DNA from 4 places in the Pantoea sp. E2023-21 genome. Region 1 is predicted to be linked to each of the others. Evidence: predicted binding sites of a transcription regulator. Region 1 holds the regulator's gene; each other region holds the start of a gene.
What was found. The regulator CRP, encoded in region 1, controls carbon source genes, mostly activating them, when cyclic AMP is high. The targets are predictions, from matches to a motif close to ATGTGANNNNNNTCACAT.
Positions count from the first base shown of each region.

Region 2: a site for CRP is predicted at 2,789-2,806, ahead of epd (erythrose-4-phosphate dehydrogenase). Genes of this name have one in related genera too.
Region 3: a site for CRP is predicted at 2,346-2,363, ahead of ACRQ84_RS09405 (NupC/NupG family nucleoside CNT transporter). Genes of this name have one in related genera too.
Region 4: a site for CRP is predicted at 2,078-2,095, ahead of deoC (deoxyribose-phosphate aldolase). Genes of this name have one in related genera too.

Region 1 covers NZ_CP195344.1:2,902,541-2,906,870, forward strand. The annotation lists gene ACRQ84_RS13695 (phosphoribulokinase) at 1-745, shown strand, start outside; gene ACRQ84_RS13700 (OsmC family protein) at 826-1,230, opposite strand; gene crp (cAMP-activated global transcriptional regulator CRP) at 1,535-2,167, shown strand; gene ACRQ84_RS13710 (YccS/YhfK family putative transporter) at 2,226-4,304, shown strand; gene argD (bifunctional acetylornithine/succinyldiaminopimelate transaminase) at 4,301-4,330, opposite strand, start outside.
Region 2 covers NZ_CP195344.1:2,412,134-2,416,463, forward strand. The annotation lists gene fbaA (class II fructose-bisphosphate aldolase) at 1-261, opposite strand, end outside; gene pgk (phosphoglycerate kinase) at 368-1,531, opposite strand; gene epd (erythrose-4-phosphate dehydrogenase) at 1,583-2,602, opposite strand; gene tkt (transketolase) at 2,945-4,330, opposite strand, start outside.
Region 3 covers NZ_CP195344.1:1,992,899-1,997,228, reverse strand. The annotation lists gene ACRQ84_RS09410 (LLM class flavin-dependent oxidoreductase) at 1-898, opposite strand, end outside; gene ACRQ84_RS09405 (NupC/NupG family nucleoside CNT transporter) at 1,091-2,281, opposite strand; gene ACRQ84_RS09400 (Nramp family divalent metal transporter) at 2,651-3,892, shown strand; gene ACRQ84_RS09395 (DUF2502 domain-containing protein) at 3,938-4,294, opposite strand.
Region 4 covers NZ_CP195344.1:2,548,868-2,553,197, forward strand. The annotation lists gene deoA (thymidine phosphorylase) at 1-1,162, opposite strand, end outside; gene deoC (deoxyribose-phosphate aldolase) at 1,255-2,034, opposite strand; gene ACRQ84_RS11900 (TatD family hydrolase) at 2,325-3,104, opposite strand; gene ACRQ84_RS11905 (patatin-like phospholipase family protein) at 3,101-4,153, opposite strand; gene ACRQ84_RS11910 (DUF1328 domain-containing protein) at 4,328-4,330, opposite strand, start outside.

The sequences.
Region 1 (4,330 bases):
CAGTTTCCATCGCTTCACGCGTCCGGAAATGGACATGGCGATCCGCAAGGCGCGCGATCTGGGTCGCCATATCAGTTACTTCGGCCCGGAAGCCAACGACTTCGGCTTGCTTGAGCAGACGTTCAGGCATTACGGCCAAACCGGTTTGGGCGAATCGCGTAAATATTTGCACACTTACGACGAAGCCGTGCCGTGGAATCAGGTGCCGGGCACTTTCACCCCCTGGCAACCGCTGCCGGAGAACACTGATGTGCTGTTCTATGAAGGCTTGCACGGCGGCGTGGTCACGCAGCAGCAAAATGTCGCAGAGCATGTCGATTTGCTGGTTGGCGTAGTCCCGATTGTTAATCTTGAGTGGATTCAGAAGCTGGTGCGCGACACGGGCGAGCGCGGTCATTCGCGTGAGGCGGTGATGGATTCGGTGGTGCGTTCAATGGAGGATTACATCAACTTCATCACGCCACAGTTCTCACGCACCCACATTAACTTCCAGCGTGTGCCAACCGTTGATACGTCCAACCCATTTGCGGCACGCGAAATTCCGTCGCTCGACGAAAGTTTCGTAGTGATTCATTTCCGCGGTCTGGAAGGCATCGCGTTCCCCTATCTCCTGTCGATGATTCAGGGATCGTTTATCTCCCACATCAATACGCTGGTGGTGCCGGGCGGAAAAATGGGACTGGCGATGGAGCTGATTATGCTACCGCTGGTGCAGCGACTCATTGAAGGGAAGCGGATTGAGTGAGTGTCATTGGTCGCCATGAATGGCGACCCTACGAAATGAGAGCGTTTTGTAGGGTGCGCATTAATGCGCACCTGCCAGCATTAAAGCGCGATCACTTCGTAGCTATGCGTAATTTCCACGCCTTTGCCCAGCATGATCGCCACCGAGCAATATTTTTCCGCTGACAAATCAACCGCGCGTGAAACCGCCTTGTCGCTTAACGCTTTGCCGCTGACGATGAAGTGCAGATTGATGCGGGTAAAAATACGTGGCGCTTCTTCGCGACGTTCTGAAGTGAGTTTCACTTCGCAATCGGCGACATCGCTGCGCCCTTTTTGCAGGATCGACACCACATCAATAGCGCTACAACCGCCCGCCGCCATCAGCACCATCTCCATTGGACTTGGCGCTTTATCACCGGAATTACCGTCCATTAATACCTGATGGCCGGATGAGGATTCTCCGAGAAAGGTCAAACCTTCCACCCATTTCACTCGTGCCTGCATTATTCTTTCTCCTGAAGAGGCGGTTTTGCCGCCAGAGTACGCTTTCACCTGACAAACAGCAATCCAGAGTAATCCCCCTTCTGCTGAAGCGAGACAACACAAGACAGCTCGCTAAAGCTGTGCTACAAACAGTGCTGAAAATATTTTCGTCATTACAGACGAAGGCGGGAAGAATCAAAAGCGTAGCTTAAGAGTCCACCCGGAATAATTTTTCCTTTACTGGAAACGCTCGACGATTAAACCGCCTGACAGGGAAAAATGCCCCCTGTATTTTGGGCACGATTACAACAGAGGATAATAGCGAATGGTTCTCGGCAAACCGCAAACAGACCCTACACTCGAATGGTTCCTGTCCCATTGCCATATTCACAAATATCCATCCAAAAGCACGCTCATCCATCAGGGTGAGAAAGCGGAAACGCTGTACTACATCGTGAAAGGTTCCGTAGCGGTACTGATTAAAGATGAAGAAGGCAAAGAGATGATTCTCTCCTATCTCAATCAGGGAGATTTTATCGGCGAACTCGGTCTTTTCGAAGAAGGCCAGGAACGCAGTGCTTGGGTGCGTGCGAAGTCTGCCTGCGAAGTGGCTGAAATTTCATACAAAAAATTCCGTCAGCTGATTCAGGTAAACCCGGATATTTTAATGCGACTTTCGTCGCAAATGGCGCGTCGTCTGCAAGTGACATCTGAGAAAGTGGGCAACCTTGCCTTCCTCGATGTGACCGGACGTATCGCGCAAACGCTGCTAAATCTGGCCAAACAGCCAGATGCGATGACTCACCCGGACGGGATGCAAATCAAAATCACCCGTCAGGAGATTGGTCAGATCGTGGGCTGCTCACGCGAAACCGTGGGTCGTATCCTGAAAATGCTGGAAGATCAGAATCTGATCTCCGCACACGGTAAAACCATCGTCGTTTACGGCACCCGCTAATTTCTTCTCACCCACGGCGTGATGGCAACATCGCGCCGTTTCTATTTGCGATGAGCTGATGTGGCGCCGAATCATCTATCATCCTGAAGTTAACTATGCGCTGCGGCAAACGCTGGTGCTGTGCCTGCCTGTGGCTCTCGGCTGGCTGTTTGGCGATCTGCAAAAAGGTCTGCTGTTCTCGTTAGTGCCTGCCTGTTGCAATATGGCGGGGCTGGATACGCCGCACAAACGCTTCTTCAAACGCCTGATTGTAGGGGGTTCGCTGTTTGCCACCGGCAGTTTCCTGATGCAAATCCTCACCGCGTACCAAATTCCGCTGCCGCTGATTTTGCTGGCGCTGCCGCTGCTGATTGGCGTGACCGGTGAAATCGGCCCACTGCATGCGCGCCTGCTCCCCGCGACGTTAATCGCCGCCATCTTTACGCTCAGTTTAGTGGGACGCATGCCGATGTGGGTGCCGCCGCTGCTCTACATAGGCGGCACGCTGTGGTACGGCTTGTTCAACTGGTTCTGGTTCTGGCTGTGGAAAGAGCAGCCGATGCGCGAATCGCTTAGCCTGCTGTTCCGTGAGCTGGCCGATTATTGCGATGCCAAATACACCTTACTGACGCAGTTGACCGATCCGGAAAAAGCGCTGCCCCCCCTGCTGGCACGCCAGCAAAAGGCGGTCGATCTCATCACGACCTGCTACCAGCAAATGCACATGTTGTCGGCCAGCCGTGATAACAGCCACAAACGTCTGACACGCGCTTTTCAGGTGGCGCTGGATTTACAGGAACACATCTCGGTGAGTTTGCATCAGCCCGAAGAGGTGCAAAAGCTCGTGGAGGAGAGCCACGCCGAAGCGGTGATTCGCTGGAACGCCAAAATCATCTCAGCCCGGCTGCGCGTGCTGGCCGATGCGATCCTCTACCATCAATTACCCGATCGTTTTCACATGGAGAAACAGCTCGGCGCGCTGGAGAAAATTGCGCGCCAGCATCCGGATAATCCGGTCGGCAACTTCTGCCTGTATCACTTCAGTCGCATCGCCCGCGTGTTGCGCACGCAGAAGCCACTCTACACACGTGACCTGATGGCCGATCGCCAGCGCCGTTTGCCGCTGTTGCCGGCGTTGCGCAGTTATCTGTCGTTCAAATCTTCCGCGTTACGCACCGCCGCTCGTTTCGCCGTGATGCTGATGTTTGGCAGCGCGTTGGCGCTGTTCTTCAACATTCCCAAACCTTACTGGATTCTGATGACCATCATGTTCGTCAGCCAGAACGGCTACAGCGCGACACGCGTGCGTATTCAGCACCGTGCGCTGGGCACCTTTGCGGGTTTGCTGATCGCTGCCGCCTCGCTACAGCTGGCGGTGCCGGAATCGATCACGCTGCTGTTTATGCTGGGGATCACGCTGGCAAGTTATCTGATCACGCGGAAATATTATGGCTGGTCGATGATTGGCTTCACCGTCACCGCAGTGTATTCGCTGCAGCTGCTGTCACTTAACGGCGCGCAATTTTTACTGCCACGCATGATGGATACCCTGATGGGCTGTTTGATTGCCTTCGCCGGGATGATTTGGTTGTGGCCGCAGTGGCAAAGCGGGCTGCTGCGCAAGAACGCACACGATGCGCTGGAAGCGTATCAGGATGCCTTGCGACTGTTGCTGGGACCGGAACAGTCGCCCGAGAAACTGGCTTATCAGCGCATGAAGGTTAATCAGGCGCACAATGCGCTGTTCAACTCATTGAACCAGGCATCGAGCGAGCCGGGCTTTAACCTGCAATATCTAAAAGATATGCGCATGTGGGTAACGCACAGTCAGTTCATTGTCGAGCATATTAACGCCATGACGATCCTGGCGCGCGAACACACCATGTTGACGGCGAAGCTGGCAGAACGTTATCTGCAATCCTGTGAAATCGCGCTGCAGCGTTGTCAGCAGCGGCTGGCATATGACGGGCCGGGCAACGACAGTAATATTCTGGAGGCGCCGGAGAATCTTAATGAAGGGCCGGTGACGATTGTCGAACAGCATGTGAAGCGGATCTTGCAGCACCTTAACGTCATGCACACCATCTCTTCACTGGCGTGGAGCCAGCGACCGCATCATGGTCGCTGGCTCAAGGTGTTACGTCCTAAAGCGGATTAAGCGGCCAGTACCTTTTCAATCGCGCG
Region 2 (4,330 bases), 490 kb from region 1:
AGCACCGAAGATTGCTGCGCCCTGTGGTTTGTCGGTTTTGAAGCCTTTACCGGCGATGAAGGCAGCACCACCATTGGAGAACTGAACGATGACCGGCGCTTTCACCTTGGCCGCAGCTTCCAATACTGCATTGATGGAGTCCGTGCCGACGCAGTTAACTGCTGGCAGAGCGAATTTGTTCTCTTTCGCTACCTGGAAAATTTTCTGAACGTCGTCACCAGTGACAACGCCGGGTTTTACGAAATCAAAAATTTTAGACATGGTTGTGTCCCGTTTCGTTACCGTTCATCCCCAACAGGGGATTGCGATTTGATTGCCCAACACAGGGCAAGCTTTCAGGCGACGCCAAAGCGCCGCCCCCAAAGAGTTACTGCTTAGCGCGCTCTTCCAGCATAGCAACTGCTGGCAGTTTTTTGCCTTCCACGAATTCGAGGAATGCGCCGCCGCCGGTAGAGATATAAGAGATCTTATCTTCGATACCGAACAGATCGATAGCAGCCAGGGTATCGCCGCCACCCGCAACAGAGAACGCATCGCTATCGGCGATAGCATTCGCCACAATTTCGGTGCCTTTACGGAAGTTCGGGAACTCGAACACGCCAACCGGACCGTTCCACAGAATGGTTTTTGCGCCTTTCAGGATGGCAGCCATTGCCTGAGCGGTTTCGTCACCGAAGTCCATAATCTCTTCGTTATCCGCTACTTCGGAAACCTTTTTCACGGTTGCCGGTGCAGTTTCAGAGAATTCCGTGCCTACGCGAGAATCGGTAGGAACCGGAATGCCGTGCTCATCACGCAGCTTTTTCGCGGCTTCAACGAAGTCTGGCTCGTACAGAGATTTACCGACGTTATTGTCGATAGCCACGAAGGTGTTCGCGATACCGCCGCCGACGATTACGGTGTCAGCAATCTTCACCAGCGACTGCAGGACATCAAATTTGGTAGAGACTTTAGAACCGCCAACCACAGCAACCAGCGGACGTTCTGGGTTGCTCATCACTTTACCCAGCGCTTCCAGCTCAGCTGACAACAGCGGACCGGCACAGGCGATAGGAGCGAATTTGGCCACGCCATGGGTAGACGCCTGAGCGCGGTGCGCAGTACCGAAGGCATCCATTACGAACACGTCGCACAGTGCAGCATATTTCTTCGACAGGCCTTCTTCGTCTTTCTTCTCGCCTTTGTTAAAGCGCACGTTTTCCAGCACCACCAGTTCGCCAGCGCCCACTTCCACGCCGTCGAGGTACTCTTTCGCCAGGGTCACGTTGGTGCCGTTCAGTTTTTCTTTCAGGTAGTTAACAACCGGCAGCAGGGAGAACTCTTCGTTGTATTCACCTTCGGTCGGACGACCCAGGTGAGAGGTAACCATCACTTTCGCGCCCTGTTTCAACGCCGCTTCGATGGTAGGCAGAGAAGCACGAATACGTGCATCTGACGTCACTTTCCCTTCTTTCACTGGCACGTTGAGATCGGCACGGATCAGAACGCGTTTACCAGCAAGATCCAGATCGGTCATCTTAATTACAGACATGGTGAACCCTCTCGTTGACTCTCATAAGTTTTGCCAGACGCAGTCCGCGTCTTACCTGAAACCGCTTGCGGCCATTGCTAACGTGGTGTCGATCATACGGTTAGCAAAGCCCCATTCGTTGTCACACCAAACCAGCGTTTTGATAAGGTGATGACCACTGACCCGCGTTTGCGTGCCATCGACTATGGCACTGTGCGGATCATGGTTAAAATCTACTGAGACTAACGGTAATTCCGTATAGTCAACTATACCACGAAACGCCCCTTCTGACGCGTTTTGCAGCAACGCATTGACCTCACACGCCTTCACCGCTTCGCGCACAGACACGCTCAAATCAATGGCTGTCACGTTGATAGTAGGCACGCGCACGGCAATCGCTTCAAAGCGATCGTTAAATTTCGGAAAAATACGGGTAATGCCAGCAGCAAGACGCGTATCTACCGGAATGATCGATTGGCTGGCAGCGCGCGTACGCCGCAAGTCGCTGTGATAAGCGTCAATCACCTGTTGATCGTGCATCGCCGAGTGAATGGTGGTCACAGTGCCCGACTCAATGCCAAAGGCGTCATCCAGCAACTTGATCACCGGGATAATGCAGTTGGTGGTGCAGGATGCGTTGGAGACAATGCAGTCAGTTTGTTTAAGAGCTTGTTCGTTTACGCCGAACACGACGGTGGCATCGAGATCGTTGCCGCCCGGATGCGAGAACAACACTTTCTTCGCACCCGCCTGCAAATGGGCTTCGCCATCAGCACGACTGCCGTACACGCCGGTACAATCCAGCACGATATCGACATTCAGTTCGCGCCACGGCAGCACATCAATTTCCGCCTGATGCAGGATGCGAATGGTGTCGTCGCCAACAAACAGCAGATCGCGTTCCTGGCGCACATCAAAGGCAAAACGTCCGTGGCTGGTGTCGTACTTCAGCAGATGCGCCATACCGGCGGCGTCTGCCAATTCGTTAATGGCGACCACGGTGATTTCAGCCCGGCGACCGGTTTCATACAGGGCACGTAATACGTTACGCCCGATACGACCAAAACCATTTATTGCTACGCGAACGGTCATCTCTACCTTCAACAACACCAGAAAAACGTGCCGATTAGCCTGAGCGTTTCACACCTTTTTGTACAGGGAATTATTACCTGTACACTCCGGAAAGCCACACGGTTTCGCTCACGACTGAAACGGTTCAGCTAGAGTAATGCAAGAGAGGAATAACGGGAATGATTGCGATCAAATGAGTGGCAGAATATTGGATCTGCGTCACAAAATTTGCCTTGGTGAATTATTACTACAGGAATAATTGAACCGTTTCAGGTCAGATACCCGTGCACTGCAGATGTGCGCGATGAATCGCGCCGCTACAGGCGGTGCATAACCGGTAGCGGCGCAATTTATTGCGCAAAATTACAGAATCGATTTCGCCGTTTTAACCACGTTTTCAACGGTGAAGCCAAACGCTTTGAACAGCTGATCCGCCGGCGCTGACTCACCGAAGGTGGTCATGCCGACGATCGCGCCGTTCAGGCCGGTGTATTTGAACCAGTAATCTGCGATTCCCGCTTCAATCGCCACGCGCGCCGCCACCGCTTTCGGCAGCACGGATTCACGGTACGCCGCGTCCTGCTTGTCGAAGGCGTCGGTGGAAGGCATGGAGACCACGCGCACCTTGCGGCCTTCTGCCGTCAGCTGCTCGTAAGCGCTCACCGCCAGTTCCACTTCCGAACCGGTGGCGATCAGGATCAGCTCCGGCGTGCCGCTGCTGTCCTTCAGCACGTAACCGCCGCGCGCCACGTTAGCCAGCTGCTCAGCGGTACGATCCTGCTGCGCCAGGTTCTGACGCGAGAAGATCAGCGCCGACGGGCCGTCAACGCGTTCGATGGCGTATTTCCACGCCACCGCCGATTCAACCTGGTCGCACGGGCGCCACAGGCTCATGTTTGGCGTCACGCGCAGGCTGGCCATCTGCTCAACCGGCTGGTGCGTCGGGCCATCTTCGCCCAGACCAATGGAGTCGTGGGTGTAGACCATAATCTGACGGATTTTCATCAGCGCGGCCATGCGTGCGGCGTTGCGCGCGTACTCGACGAACATCAGGAAGGTGGCGGTGTACGGCAGGAAGCCGCCGTGCAGCGCCAGACCGTTGGCAATCGCGGTCATACCGAACTCGCGCACGCCGTAATGGATGTAGTTGCCCGCCGCGTCTTCGTTGATTGGCTTCGAGCCGGACCACATGGTGAGGTTGCTTGGCGCAAGGTCAGCGGAGCCGCCCAGGTATTCCGGCAGGATTTTACCAAAGGCTTCGATGGCGTTCTGCGAGGCTTTACGGCTGGCGATTTTCGCCGGGTTGGCCTGCAGCTGCTCAATGAACTTCTGCGACTCGCTGGCCCAGTTTTCTGGCAGCGCGTTGTTGACGCGACGCTTGAACTCCGCGGCCAGCGCCGGATGCGCAGCGGCGTAGGCGGCAAACTTTTTGTCCCACGCGGACTCTTTCGCCTGGCCGGCTTCTTTGGCGTCCCACTGCGCGTAGATGTCGGAAGGAATTTCAAACGGACCGTGGTTCCAGCCCAGCTGCTTGCGGGTCAGCGCGATTTCATCGGCACCCAGCGGCGCGCCGTGCGAATCGTGCGTACCGGCTTTGTTCGGCGAGCCGAAGCCAATCACGGTTTTGCACATCAGCAGTGAAGGCTTATCGGACACCGCTTTGGCTTCTTCAACGGCTTTCCTGATGGCTTCTGCATCGTGACCGTCCACGCCGCGCACCACGTGCCAGCCGTAGGCTTCAAAGCGTTT
Region 3 (4,330 bases), 910 kb from region 1:
AGTTGTAGCCGCCCTGAACCAGTTTTGCTACGCCGGTCCACAACACTTTATCCAGACGATCGCCTTCATTGGCGGCGGCAAGTAAACGCTGTGCACCGACGCTTTGCGGCTTAGCCTTACCAAAAGCAAAGCCGCTTTCGTTAAGCTGTTTCTCGGCTGTGGCGCGAATGTGTTCAGCGCGTTCCCATGCTTCTTTTTCCGTTTTGCCCAGAATCGGCCGGAACGAGATGTTGAAGTTGATTTCGCGACCCTGCTGAGCGGCGGCGGCACGCACATTGCGTACCGTCTCTTCCGCGCCTTTCAGCGGCTCGCCCCATAAAGCAAACACATCGGCATGACGGGCCGCGACATCAATCGCTTCCTGCGACGATCCACCAAAGTAGATCGGCAGTTTTTTCTGTAACGGTTTGATGGCTGAGAATGCCTGTTCGGCCTGATAAAACCGGCCTTGATGATCGTACGGTTGTGAAGATTCCAGGCTCTGCTTCAAAACGGTGAGGAACTCATCGCTACGTGCATAGCGCTCGGCTTTATTGAGGAAATCACCGTCGCGGCGTTGCTCGACATCGCTGCCGCCGCTGATGATATGCACCGCTAAACGGCCGTCGGTTAAGTGATCAAGCGAAGCCAGTTTGCGCGCCGCCAGTGTCGGTGAGACAAAGCCTGGGCGATGTGCCAGCAAGAACTTCAGCGTTGAGGTGTGCGCCGCAGCGTGGGCCGTAACCAGAAAGCCATCCGGTTGATCCGACCAATAGCCCACCAGAATGCGATCAAAACCGGCTTCTTGGTGCGCGCGTGCGAACCGGGCAATGTAATCTTTATCGAACAGCGGGCCGCTGGCCGGAATGATTTCTGAGGCGAGGCGGTGGCCGATCATGCCAAGGAATTGAATGCTCATGCGGTTCTCCTGAAGTGATGTCATGGAGAAAAACTACGGGCGCAGGTGGTGTGAACGGAAATTCAATATTGTGCAAAGGTTTTGCGTTTAACGGTGAAGCGGGTGATAGCGGGGGAGAAGCAGAATCGATGCGGGATAGAACCGATGGGAATAATTAAGAAGAGAAGGGCGAGCCGCAGCTCGCCCTCTTTATCAGAAGGCCAACACCAGACCAGCGATAGCAGCTGACAGCACGCTCACCAGCGTTGAACCGTACAGCAGTTTCAGGCCGAAGCGCGAAACCACGTTACCTTGCTCTTCATGCAGACCTTTAATCGCACCCGCCACAATCCCGATAGAGGAGAAGTTAGCAAAGGAGACGAGGAACACAGAGAGAATACCTTCTGAGTGTGGCGACAGCTGACCGGCGATTTTCTGCAGATCCATCATCGCCACGAATTCGTTGGAAACCAGTTTAGTTGCCATAATGCTGCCCACTTGCAGCGCTTCGTGCGCTGGTACGCCCATCACCCAGGCAAATGGATAGAACACATAACCCAGCACGCCCTGGAAGCTGATGCCGAAAATCAGATCGAACAGTGCGTTCAAACCTGAAATCAGCGCGATGAAACCAATCAGCATCGCGGCAACGATAATGGCAACTTTGAAACCGGCGAGAATGTATTCGCCCAGCATTTCGAAGAAGCTTTGGCCTTTATGCAGATCCTGCAGTTGCAGATCTTCTTCGCTATCGACGCGATAGGGGTTGATCAGCGACAGCACAATAAAGGTGCTGAACATATTCAGTACTAGCGCGGCAACCACATATTTTGGCTGCAGCATGGTCATGTAGGCGCCGACAATCGACATAGAAACAGTCGACATAGCGGTCGCAGCCATGGTGTACATGCGGCGCTGTGACATCTTGCCGAGGATATCCTTATAGGCGATAAAGTTTTCTGACTGTCCCAAAATCAGAGAACTCACGGCGTTAAAGGATTCCAGTTTGCCCATACCGTTCACTTTTGACAGCACGGTACCAATGCCGCGAATCACCCATGGCAAGATGCGGAAGTGCTGCAAAATACCGATCAGTGCGGAGATGAAGACAATCGGGCAAAGAACATTGAGGAAGAAGAAGGCGAGGCCTTTTTCACTCATATTGCCGAACACGAAGTTGGTCCCTTCGGCAGCATATTTGAGCAGATGATCAAACAAACCGGCAAAGCCCTGTACGAAGCCGAGGCCAGCGGTTGAGTTCAGGAAGAACCAGGCCAGCAGAACTTCGATCACCAGAAGTTGAACGATATAGCGAAGACGGATGCTTTTACGATCGTTGCTGACCAGCAAGGCCAGCACCGCTACCACCACTAGTGCTAAAAGAAAATGCAAAACATGGGACATGTCGGCTCCAAATTTGAGGAGGGTTGTATTTTGTTGCGTATTCTATGTAACGCGTTACTTAAAAACGAGATCAAAACCACATTATAAGTATTCGCTATCGTGATTTTTCTCAGATAACTCTGACCGATCACAACCTTATTACAAAGCATTCACAAGAAAAAACCACAAAAACATTGTCTATAAAATGACCCAAGAGTAGAGTCATTTGCGTTGCACTTATTTTTGGCAGGAACTGGCTTTACCGGAATGTATAGCAATGGCTATACTTCATAGCACCATCTATTAATACGATAACTATAACCAAATTTCATCTGCCTTGAATGCCCCTTAAGCTGAGCGGGTCAACAAGCGTTAAGACAGGGTAAAACTATGCTAGAAAGTCGCACCGCCGAGCGCGCCGCTCGCGGAGCCAGAAAGATCAAACTCGCGCTGCTCGGGCCCGCCTTTATTGCGGCGATTGGCTATATCGATCCCGGCAACTTCGCGACCAACATTCAGGCCGGCGCCGCCTACGGCTACAAGCTGTTGTGGGTAGTGGTGTGGGCCAACATCATGGCGATGCTGATTCAGCTGATGTCCGCCAAGCTGGGTATTGCGACCGGCAAAAATCTTGCGGAACACATCCGCGATCGCTTCCCGCGGCCGGCGGTGTGGTTTTATTGGGTGCAGGCGGAAATCATCGCCATGGCCACCGATCTCGCTGAATTTATTGGCGCAGCGCTTGGCTTTAAACTGCTGCTCGGCATCTCGCTGTTGCAGGGCGCGGTGCTAACCGGCATCGCGACCTACCTGATTTTGATGCTGCAAAGTCGCGGACAGAAGCCGCTGGAGCTGGTGATTGGCGGACTGCTGCTGTTCGTGGCGGCGGCTTATATTGTTGAGCTGTTTTTCTCCCAGCCGAAAGTGAGTGAGCTGGTGGTCGGCATGGCGCTGCCATCGCTGCCGACGTCGGATGCGGTATTCCTTGCCGCTGGCGTGTTAGGCGCCACTATCATGCCGCACGTCATTTATCTGCACTCCGCACTGACACAGCACGGTAATAAAGGCAGCAAGGCGCAACGTTACTCTTCAACCAAGCTGGATGTGGCGATCGCCATGACCATCGCCGGGTTTGTTAATCTGGCGATGATGGCCACGGCAGCTGCGGCGTTTCACTTCAGCGGCCATTCCAAAATTGTCGATCTCGATCAGGCGTATTTAACGCTGCAACCGCTGCTGGGCCAGGCCGCTGCGATTGTGTTTGGTTTGAGTCTGGTGGCTGCCGGTCTCTCTTCTACTGTGGTCGGTACGCTGGCGGGACAAGTGGTGATGCAGGGCTTTATCCGCTTCCATATTCCGCTGTGGTTCCGTCGCACCATCACCATGTTGCCGTCCTTTATTGTGATCTGGGCCGGCTGGGATCCGACGCGGATTCTGGTGATGAGTCAGGTGTTGCTGAGTTTTGGTATCGCACTGGCGCTGATTCCGCTGTTGTCATTTACCGGCAACCGGGAATTGATGGGGGATGAGATGGTGAACTCGCGCCTGATGCAAAACGCGGGTCGGCTGATTGTGGTGCTGGTGATCGGCCTTAATCTCTACTTGCTGGTGGGTGAAGCGCTGGGCTGGTAACGGCGTTATCAAACAAAAAGCCCGCCAGTGAGCGGGCTTTTTTGTTTAGTGATGATGGTGATCGCGATGACCACGACGATCATCATGACGATGGTCGTGCCGATGATGTTCACGACGTTCGCGTTCATGCCAGCGACGTTCGCGCTCACGTTCATAGGCACGATGACGTTTCCACTCTTCATGGCGCCACCAACGGTTGTCGTTGTACTGATAACGATCGTTCCACCAGCGTGGCTCGCGCCAGCGTCCGCCGTCCCAGTAATTACCGCGACGATCGCGATCGCCGAGATGCAGCGTAACGCCCGGACCCAAATTGATGGTGGCACTGTCGGCTTGTGCTGTGCTGATAGCCAACGGGGATAAAGTCGCCAGCAAGGCGGCGAACAAAATTGCACGTTTCATAACTTCTCCTTTTCAGTAGCTTATAGCTGCCACCGT
Region 4 (4,330 bases), 350 kb from region 1:
TGGTCATCTCGCTCAGGCCCACGCTGTAATCGATGCTGTCGCTGGCGCGCTGACGGCCCCCGCCGAGCGAAACCACCGCCATGCCGAGCGCACGCGTATCCATTGCGCTAACAATACCGGCACGATCGGCGTAAACCGCCTTGCTCAGGGTTGGCGCAGGCAGATAGCTGTCCATGCGCTCAATGAAATCGCTCGGGCCATTTTGCGCTGCGACCATGCGGGCAAATACCTCGGCGGCCTTGCCGTTATCCAGCACTTGCTGCAGCTTTTTGCGCGCATCGGCGTCGTTCTCGGCCAGTTTGCCGGAAATCAGCATTTCCGAACACAGCGCCATCGTGACTTCCAGCAGGCGCGGATTACGGGCAGCCCCTGTCAGGAACTGCACCGCTTCACGCACTTCCAGCGCATTTCCGGCGGTGGACGCCAGCACCTGATTCATGTCGGTGAGCAGTGCGGTGGTTTTGCAACCGGCGCCGTTCGCTACGCCAACAATCGCCTGCGCCAGATTTTCTGAGGCTTCGAAGGTCGGCATAAAGGCGCCGGACCCCACCTTGACGTCCATCACCAGCGCATCCAATCCTTCCGCCAGTTTTTTAGCGAGGATCGACGCGGTGATCAGTGGAATCGAATCCACGGTGGCAGTGATATCGCGCGTGGCGTAGAAACGTTTGTCGGCCGGCGCCAGCGAGTTGGTCTGGCCGATAATCGCGACGCCGACGTCTTTAATAATCTGGCGGAAACGATCGTCACTCGGGAAGATATCGAAGCCAGGAATCGCTTCCAGTTTATCCAACGTGCCGCCGGTGTGGCCGAGACCGCGCCCGGAGATCATCGGCACATAACCGCCGCACGCTGCCACCATCGGGCCGAGCATCAGCGAGGTCACATCGCCCACACCGCCAGTGGAGTGTTTATCGACAATCGGGCCGTTGAGATTCAGCGATTTCCAGTTCAGCACCGTGCCCGAATCGCGCATTGCCATGGTCAACGCCACGCGCTCGTCGAGCGTCATATCATGGAAATAGATGGTCATCGCCAGCGCGGCGATTTGACCTTCCGACACGCTATTGTCGCGCACGCCATTGATAAAGAAGCGAATCTCCGCTTCACTCAGCGCCTGTCCATCGCGTTTTTTACGAATAATTTCTTGTGGCAGGAACACGGTTGCCTCCCTGGAATGAGAAGGTCGCCATAAATGACGACCCTACAACGTAGGGTGCGCATTCATGCGCACCGGAAAGATAACGGCGAGGATTAGTAGCCCGCTTTGCTGGTCGCGGTTTCGTGACCCAGCGTATTGAGCAGGCTTGCCAGCAAGCTAGATGCGCCAAAGCGGAAATGACGCGCATCCGCCCAGCCTTCGCCCAGAAGGTCATCCGCCAGTTGCAGATACAGCGCCGCGTCTTCAGCGGTACGCACGCCGCCAGCCGGTTTGAAGCCGACCTGCTGCTTAACGCCTTTATCGCGGATAACTTGCATCATGATCGCCGCCACTTCTGGCGTGGCGTTGACCGGCACTTTACCGGTTGAGGTTTTGATGAAATCTGCGCCCGCATCGATAGCGATTTCCGAAGCCGCACGAATCAGCGCTTCGTCTTTCAGCTCACCGCTTTCGATGATCACTTTCAGCAGCACGTTCGCCGCGGCGCAGGCTTCTTTACAGGCTTTCACCAGCTCAAAGCCGATCTCACGATTGCCGGCAATCAGCGCACGATACGGGAACACCACGTCGACTTCGTCGGCACCGTAGGCGATGGCCGCGCGGGTTTCGGCCAGCGCGATCTCGATGTCATCGTTGCCGTGCGGGAAGTTGGTCACGGTAGCAATGCGGATTTCCGGCGTGCCTTGTTCGCGTAGCGCTTTACGTGCCGCAGGAATGAACCGTGGATAGATGCAGATGGCCGCGGTGTTACCGGCAGGGGATTTCGCCTGACGGCACAGCGCGATCACCTTCTCATCGGTGTCGTCTTCGTTCAGGGTGGTTAAATCCATCAGTTGCAATGCGCGCTGTGCTGCTGCTTTAAGGTCGGTCATGATGCTCTCCAAAATTCAGATCGGCGGGCACAACCCACCGGGAATGTGATAATCCTAACAATAATCGTGACAATAAATTGCGTCTTACGTCACACAGAAAAGAAAACTGGTCATTAAAATACAGTTATTTAGTGATATTAATCACAAATAAACCCAATTCAAGCCGGGAGTCGCCTGAAATGTCATTGTTATTATTATCACAAAAATGGGCGCAAAAGTGTACTTTACGCTCTATCAATGTAGCTAATCAGGCGTAAGGCAGCGTAAATGCAGAATCTGTCGGGGGAGAATCAGACCGGGATCGCAAACAGGCGCAGGCTGTTTTGCCACAGCGCGTCGGCAATCACGTCGGGGGATTCGCTGCGCAGCTGACACAGCACGTCAAACACGTTGCGCGCACGTTCCGGGCGATTGGGCTGGCCCTGAAAACCTTGCAGCGGCATATCGGGCGCGTCGGTTTCCAGTAAAAGGGCATTTAGCGGCAGATTGGCAATGGTATGACGGGTTTTACTGGCGCGTTCATAGGTGATGGTGCCACCAACGCCAATCGCATAACCGAGCTGGATAAAACGCTCCGCCTGCTGCTGGCTGCCGGCAAAGCCGTGTACCACGCCACGGCGCGGCAGATCGTGACGACGCAGATGCATAGCTAACTGGTCGTGGGTGCGCCGCGAATGCAGGATCACCGGCAGATCGTATTGCTTCGCCAGCCTGAGCTGCTTATCCAGCAGCCGCGTCTGTTTAGCGAATTGCGCATCCTCCATGTAGAGATCGAGTCCGATCTCGCCAATCGCCACGCGTTTGCTATCTGGCTTTTTCAGCCAGCGCTCTAATTGATCAAGGTGCGCATCTTCCTGATGCGCTGAAATATTGATCGGATGCAGGCCGAGCGCGGCATACAGCGCCGGATACTGCTGCGCCAGTTCTGTCACCCGCTCAAAACGGCTGGCATCCACGCTCGGTACAATGATGCATTCCACGCCCGCCTGCGCAGCGCGCGCAATGCTAGCAGGCGCGTCGTCAACAAAGGGGGGGAAATCAAAGTGGCAATGTGTATCGATAAACTTCATGCCAGCGAACCTTTATCAAAATCTGCATCGTTCTCCGCCAGAGCGGGCGTAATCAGCGCACGATTATCCGGTTCGTTGGCCACCGCTGCCGGCGGCATTACCGTCGTTGGGATAACCAGCGGCTCGGCATCACTCAACCATTGACCGAGCGTGGCGAGGAAATAGCGCCCGCTGCGGCGGCCTAAATGGTAATCCTGATTCAGCGATGACAAGCGGCTGCCGAGCGCCATGCTCGCCAGCGGCTTCGGCGGACAAATTTCGATGATGCGCAGGTTATCCGGCGGCTGCTCGATATACTGCTGAATCTCGCGATAGCTCTCTTCATGCTGATGCAGGATGTTGATCATCGGCTGCAATGCGCTATCGGACAAAAAGCGCTCCATGCGTTTAAACCATTTCGGCGTGTAGGACATCTGCGATGGCACGGTACGGATCACCACAATGGTATCCGCGCCACGGCGCGCGGCTTCGCGCACCGGAATCGCATCGCTGATGCCACCATCCAGATAACTCACGCCGTCCATCTTCACGCCGCTGCGGTAGAAGCCGGGAATCGCACTTGAGGCTTTAATGATGTCATGCCAGTTGGTGCTGGTCGGATTGAAGTATTCAGCGCGGTAATCGTCGCTGCGGCAGGCGCACATATAGAACTCGCTGCCTTTGGCAAACAACCCTTCAGCGGTGTTGAGCGCCAGCGGAAACTCATTTTTGGTGATATCAATCAGCCAATCGAGATCGATAAGGTGCCCGCCGCGCACGAATCGTAGCGGATCAAAAAACAGTTTGCTGGTGGTGTAACGGGAAATTACGCGTCTTGCGTAGCCAGGTTGGCCACAAACAAAAGCTGACAAGTTTTGCGCCCCGGCAGACGTGCCGAGCAACAGTTGAAAGGGATTAAAGCCTGCACGTTGGAACTCATCCAGCACACCTGCGGTAAAGATGCCGCGTTGGCCGCCGCCTTCGCACACTAAGGCGATTTTATTGGATTTGAAAGGGGTTAATGCTAGCGGTTCAAATGAACCTAATGTCAGTGGAATACGCGTTCCCAATGGATGTCCCTCAGTGTTTGCTCTGAGGGAGTCGCCTTAGGCAACATCCCGGAGAACCAATCATTGTCGTTCCCTGACCAATTGCCTCAGCAATCGTTGCGGCTCCACAGTATGCCGCAAATGACTGGTCTCCGCTTTAGATGACTCGCGGGTTGACGTCTATGACGCCATTAGTCA